2 regions of the Paracoccus seriniphilus genome follow, and region 2 is predicted to be linked to the other one. Evidence: riboswitches for the same ligand, from Rfam matches in the RefSeq annotation. Region 2 holds a riboswitch; the other holds the start of a gene.

Region 1 (3,205 bases), on a different replicon from region 2:
GCGTCCAGCCCTCACCTGCGGCAATATCGGCAAAGGCGGCTGTCAGGTCGATCTCGGCCAGCGCCCGCGCCGCTGTCCCGATCGGACCCGCCTGCGCCAGCACCGCCGAACGCAGCCGGGCGAATATCTCTCGCTCGGTCTCCAGTGCGCGGTCACGGGCATTGAGGATGCGTGTTTCCAGCTCGGACAGTTCCACGGTGGTAAAGCGGATCTGATTGGCCGTGGTCTGGCGATGGATGAAGGTCTCATTCAAGGGCGGCGCCAGCATCTTTTCAGCATGGGTGGCGGTCGTCTCGATGAAATAGCCCAGCACGTTGTTATGCTTGATCTTGAGGCTGCTGACCCCCGAGAGTTCCGCATATTGCGCCTGCATTCCCGCAATCACCGCGCGACCTTCGTCGCGCAGACGCCGGGTCTCGTCCAGATCCTCGTCAAAGCCCGGCGCAACGAAGCCGCCGTCGCGGGCCAGCAACGGCGGTTCGGCGACCAAGGCATCATCCAGAAGATCGATCAGTTCGTCATGGCCGGTCAGATCGGCGGCGGCCTCGCGCAGGATCTGCGCGGAATCCGGTGCCACCGTTTCGGCAATCAGCGCCCCCTGCGTCAGACCAGCGCGGATCGCAGCCAGATCACGCGGGCCGCCGCGCTCCAGCGCCAGACGTGACAGCGCACGGTCCATATCGGGCACGCGGCCAAGGGCCTCGCGCAGATCAGTGGCCAGCCGCCGATCCTCGACCAGTTGCGCCACGGCGTCCTGCCGGGCCTGTATCAGCGCCAGATCCCGCGACGGCGCACTGATGCGCCGCTCCAGCAAGCGTCCACCTGCTGCCGTCACCGTGCGGTCAATCGCCGTCAGCAGCGAACCTTCGCGGCCACCGGACAGGGCCTGCGTCAGCTCCAGATTGCGCCGGGTTGCCGCATCGATCTGCATCGCCCCTCCCGCGGATTCGCGGACCGGTGGGCGCATCAGCGGCAGTTTGCCCTTTTGAGTCATATCCAGGTAGTCGACGATCGCACCCATTGCCGACAGTTCGGCGCGTTCAAAGCTGCCAAAGCCGTCCAATGTTTCCACGCCGTAAAGCGCACAAAGCCTGCGCGCGCCGGCGGTGCTGTCAAAGGCGCCTGCAGGCAGATCGGTCAGTTGCGCGTCGGATTCGGCCGCCAGATCTTCCAGCCCCGATCCCTCGAGCGCCAGCAATTCGCGCGGTGCCAGCCGCGCCAGTTCCGGCGCAAGGCGCGACAGGGGACAGGGCATGACCTGAAATGCGCCGGTCGAAATGTCCACCCATGCCAGCGCTCCTTCCTCGCGGATCTGCGCGAAGGCTGCCAGAAAGTTGTGACGCCGCGCCTCCAGCAGGGTTTCCTCGGTCAGCGTGCCCGGCGTCACCAACCGCACGACATCGCGCGCCACGACCGATTTCGAGCCGCGCTTGCGGGCCTCGGCCGGGTCTTCCATCTGTTCCGCAATGGCAACGCGAAAGCCCTTGCGGATCAGGGTCAGCAGGTAACCTTCGGCCGCATGGACCGGCACGCCGCACATCGGGATCGGCTGTCCGCCATGCGTGCCTCTCTTGGTCAGGGCGATGTCCAGCGCGGCGGCGGCCTGCACTGCGTCATCAAAGAACATCTCGTAGAAATCGCCCATACGATAGAACAGAAGCGCGCCGGGGTTCGCCTCGCGGATCGCAAGATATTGCGCCATCATCGGGGTGGGCTGATCGCTCATGGGGGTCCTTCATCTGCGGTTAGAGGCGGTTCTAGCTGTCTGCGCCCGGCTTGAAAACCGCGCTTTCACCTTGCAGCATTCATCCGCCGCACTATGTTCATCGCATACCTCGGGGGGCCCGGCACCGGGCTGAGACGCGATTCGCGGACCCGTTGAACCTGATCCGGTTAGCGCCGGCGGAGGGAAGGTTTCGCTGTCCTTTCTTTCGCAATCAGAACCTGAAAGGAGGCCCGGCGATGTTGAAACCGACTGTCCTGACCCTTGCCCTGCTGACCGCCACGTCAGCAGCCGCGCAGGAAAAGCCCGTTCTGACCGTCTATGCCGGCGATTACATCGCCAGCGAATGGGGTCCCGGCCCGCAAATCGAGGAAGGTTTCGAATCCTTCTGCGAATGCGATCTGAAATTCGTCACTGGCGACATCCTGCCCCGCATCCTGATGGAGGGCGAGAAGACCGAGGCCGATATCGTCTTTGGCCTGAACACCGACGTCACCGCCCGCGCGCGTGCCTCGGGGCTGTTTGCGCCGCATGGTCAGGATGTGTCGAATCTGTCTCTGCCCGTCGCATGGCAGGATGACATCTTTCTGCCCTATAACTGGGGTGAAACCGCCTTCATTTATGACGACACGCGTCTTGAAAACCCGCCCGCAAGCTTCGAAGAGCTGCTGGCAGCGCCTGACGACCTGAAGATCGTCCTGCAGGACCCACGTTCCTCGATTTCAGGGCTGGCACTGCTGCTGTGGGTCAAGGCCATCTATGGTGACGACGCCGCGCAGGCCTGGGAAAGGCTGGCGCCCAAGGTGCTGACCGTGACCAAGGGCTGGTCGGAAAGCTATGGCATGTTCACCGAGGGCGAGGCCGATATGGTTCTGTCCTACACGACATCGCCCGCCTATCATATTGCCGCCGAAGACGATCAAAGCAAACATGCCGCGATCTTTCCCGAAGGGCATTACTTCATGGCCGAACTGGCCGCGCAGCTTGCCTCGACCGATCAGCCGGAACTGGCTCAGAGCTTCATGGACTGGATCCTGACGCCCGATTTCCAGAAAACCATTCCGCTGGCCAACTGGTCCCTGCCCGCCAAGCTGGATCAGGACGCATGGCCCGAGGTGATGCGCAACCTTCCGCGCCCCGAAAAGACCCTTTTCTATAGCGAAGACGAGGCAGAAGAGCTGCGCAAACCGGCGCTGGATGAATGGCTGCAGGCATTTTCGCGGTAAGGCGCGATGCCGGGGGAATCGCGGTCGCTTCGGGGCTGGCCGCGCTGATCCTGGGCACGCTGGCCGCAGTTGCATGGCAGGCCAGGGGTCTGTCGGCACTGCAGATATGGGATTGGCGCGCCGTCTGGTTCACGATCTGGCAGGCAGCCCTGTCGGCGGCGCTGTCCGCCATTCTGGCGGTGCCGGTGGCCCGTGCGCTGGCTCGGCGGCGCTTTCCGGGACGCAGGGCCCTTGTCACCCTGCTGGGGGCCCCTTT
Region 2 (3,205 bases):
AGAGTCTTGATCAGGAATGTTATACATCCATATCGGCACCCAGAAGACCGGATCATCCTCCATTCAGCACGTTCTGAATATGAATGCGCCGTTTCTGGAAAAGCACTCGCTGCGCTATCTGCATGCGGGCCGCCAGAAGCCGGCTGACATGCGCATCCACCACAATCCGGTGGCGGCCATGCTGCTGTCGGGGGATGGCGCGCGTTTCGGCCGCGAACTGCACAGGGAACTGGCACGATCCCGGTGTCGCGATGCCATCCTCAGCGGCGAATTGCTCTCTCAGCCCGGCGTGGCGACACGCCTGCATGACATCCTGCCCGAACCCTTGCAGGATCAAACCAGGATCGTGGTCTATCTCAGACGCCCCGATCTTTACGTCGAGAGCCTGTTCAAACAGCGGGTCAAGGCCGATGCCACAACATCCACGGCCCGACAATTTCTGCGTCAGCATCACGCCAGGCTGCTGCACAGCCAGATCATCGACGAATATGCGGACAGTTTCGGAGAGCAGAGCATCATCCTGCGCCCCTATGACCCTTGTCACCTGCTGAATGGCAATGCTGTTGATGACTTTCTCAATGTCCTTGGCATCACCGAAACCGCCGATCTGATCACGCCGGCCGAGCCCGCCAATACTTCCTTTTCGCTGGCCTTCAGCCAGATGTCCGGGCTGGCCGTCCGACAACTGCAGCTGACCGCTCCGGCGATCACGAGCGCGGCCCAGAAACTGGCGCCGGCAGGAATTTCCAGATCGCGCGATGTCTATCATCTGGACAGACGCCGCTGGATCGTGTCGCAGCACGCCGATCAGATCGAAGCCCTGCGACGCCGGTTCCGACCCGATCTGGAGGCGCTGTTCGATCTGTCCGATCTGAGCGAAGGTGCCAAGGATCCCTTTCCGACCGAGAAAGAGCAGATCAAGTTGATGCGCGACGCCAGCGCCGCAATATTCAGGATATTGCCCTATCTGCAGGAAGAGCGGAAACCGCCATCGCTGCGCCGCGCAATCTCGCAATATTTGCCGGGATCGCCATTTCGGCACGGCTTCGCGTTTCGACGCCGCCCGGACGCTTGACAGCAGCATGCCATTGCCCGATGTTGCGCGCCATAAACGGGGGTGCTCACAGCGGGGCTGAGATGCGCATTGCAGCGCGAACCCTTCACAGCTGATCCGGGTAATGCCGGCGGAGCGAGGATCGCATGTTCATTGGCGCACAAGTGTCTCTTTATCCGATGACCTCGGATTTCGTTCAGGTCATCATGTCCGGGCTGAAGGCCCTGGACCCCTATCGTGACGATCTGCGCATCGAGACTGATGACATGTCCACGCTGATGGTCGGCGCGCCCGGTCCGCTGATTGATGCGATCCGCGACCTGTTCGCGACGACGGCACGCAATCCTGCCCATTCGACCATGCATGTCACCCTGTCGCGCGGCTGCCCCGGTGAACCCGATGATCCATCCTGCCGTTGCGACATTCTGGCCATAGCCCAGAATACACCGCTGGCGCAGCGACAGCTTCAGGCACAAGAGGCCGTGGCTGAAGCCCCGGATATGGGCGTGCAGATCGATGTGCAGTTTTCCCTGTATGTGCTGGGCCAGGATCGGCATATGGACGAAATCTACGGCTGCATCGAGTTCCTGAAATCCTCGGGCACCTTCCTGCGTTCCAAGAACTTCTGCACCCGCCTGCGCGGCGATGCCGGCGCGGTCTTCGAAACGCTGCGGCAGGCATTCCTGCGCTTTGGTCCAGCCGAGGGACATGTGACCATCGATCTGACCGCCTCGGCCAACAGCCCCAGCAAAGATTGAGGCTGCAGCGCAAGGAAAGCCTCATGCTGACCCGCGTCCTGCCGACCTTGATCCTTGCCGTCCTGCTGCTGGCGGGATGGGAGGTCTATTGCCACATGGCGGATGTCTCGCCGCTGATCCTGCCGCCGCCTTCCGGGGTATTCCGGGCGCTGATGCAGAACCGCGCCGAGATCGGCATGCATGCCGGTGTGACGCTGGCGGTGGCGACGCTGGGTTTTTCGCTGTCGGTGGGCTTTGCCTTTGTCACCTCGGTGCTGCTGCATTTCAATGGCTGGGCCGAACGAGGGCTGATGCCGCTGTTCGTGGCCAGCCAGACCGTGCCGCTGGTCGCGCTGGCGCCGCTGATGATCCTGTGGTTCGGCTTTGGCCTGCTGCCCAAGGTCCTGCTGGTGATCCTTGTCACTTTCTTTCCGATGCTGCTCAGCCTGTTGTCGGGCTATCGTCAAACCCCGCCTGCTTTCCGTGAATTGCTGGGGTCTATGGGCGCGGGCCGCTGGAGCGTATTTCGCCGCGCCACGCTTCCCTCGGCGCGTGCGGCATTTCTGGCGGGCCTGCGGATTTCGGCCACCTATGCGATCGTCGCGACGATCTTTGCCGAATATGCCGGGGCACGGCGCGGGCTGGGCATCTATATCCTGTCGGCCAAGAACAATTTCCGGGCCGATCTGGTGTTGGCCGCAGTGGTCGTATCGGCCTGCCTGACCCTGACCCTGCTGGGCGTGCTGCGGCTGATAGACCGGCTGACCGCCAAGGGGCCAGAGGCCCGCAGCCATGCTTGAGATCCGCAAGCTGTCGATCCGCACCAGAGAACGCGAATTGCTGTCAGAGCTGTCGCTTTCGCTGGCCGACGGGACCATGACCGCGCTGATCGGCCCCTCGGGCTGCGGCAAGACCTCGGTGCTGAAATGGCTGGCCGGCATCCTGCCCGATGCCATGCAGGAAAGTGGACAGTTGCTTCTGGATGGCGTCCCCGTGACACGCCCGCATCCGGCCCTGTGCTATCAACCGCAAAGCGATGCGCTGTTTCCATGGCTGACCATCATCCAGAATGCGGCCATCGGGCTGGAAATTGCCGGACTTTCGCGCGATCATGCCCGCCAGCAAGTGGCCCCGCTTTTTGCAACCTTCGGTCTGGAAGGCTGCGAGCAGATGTTCCCCGCTCAGTTGTCCGGCGGAATGCGCCAACGCGCAGCCTTCCTGCGCACCGTCGTTCAGGAAGGCCGCTTCATCCTGCTGGACGAGCCGTTCTCGGCGCTGGACGCCGTGACCCGCCTGCGCATGCAGGACTGGCTGCTGCAAAGATTGCACGAACGCCCGCGCGGAGTTCTGCTGGTCACGCATGATCTGCATGAGGCCGCGACGCTGGCAGACCGGATCATCGTCATGTCATCCG

The links. A riboswitch is a leader RNA that binds a small molecule or an ion and turns the genes downstream of it on or off. The one in region 2 is predicted to bind thiamine pyrophosphate.
Region 1: it holds a riboswitch for thiamine pyrophosphate, as region 2 does, so the genes downstream of both, JHW44_RS13390 (thiamine ABC transporter substrate-binding protein) here and JHW44_RS19090 (YkoF family thiamine/hydroxymethylpyrimidine-binding protein) in region 2, are expected to answer to the same signal.

What each region holds. Positions count from the first base shown of each region.
Region 1 covers NZ_CP067129.1:2,734,304-2,737,508, forward strand. Annotated here, with positions in the region: gene mutS (DNA mismatch repair protein MutS) at 1-1,726, opposite strand, end outside; TPP riboswitch at 1,827-1,928, shown strand; gene JHW44_RS13390 (thiamine ABC transporter substrate-binding protein) at 1,963-2,949, shown strand; gene JHW44_RS13395 (ABC transporter permease family protein) at 2,925-3,205, shown strand, end outside.
Region 2 covers NZ_CP067132.1:134,800-138,004, forward strand. Annotated here, with positions in the region: gene JHW44_RS19085 (hypothetical protein) at 17-1,075, shown strand; TPP riboswitch at 1,104-1,210, shown strand; gene JHW44_RS19090 (YkoF family thiamine/hydroxymethylpyrimidine-binding protein) at 1,201-1,812, shown strand; gene JHW44_RS19095 (ABC transporter permease) at 1,836-2,591, shown strand; gene JHW44_RS19100 (ABC transporter ATP-binding protein) at 2,584-3,205, shown strand, end outside.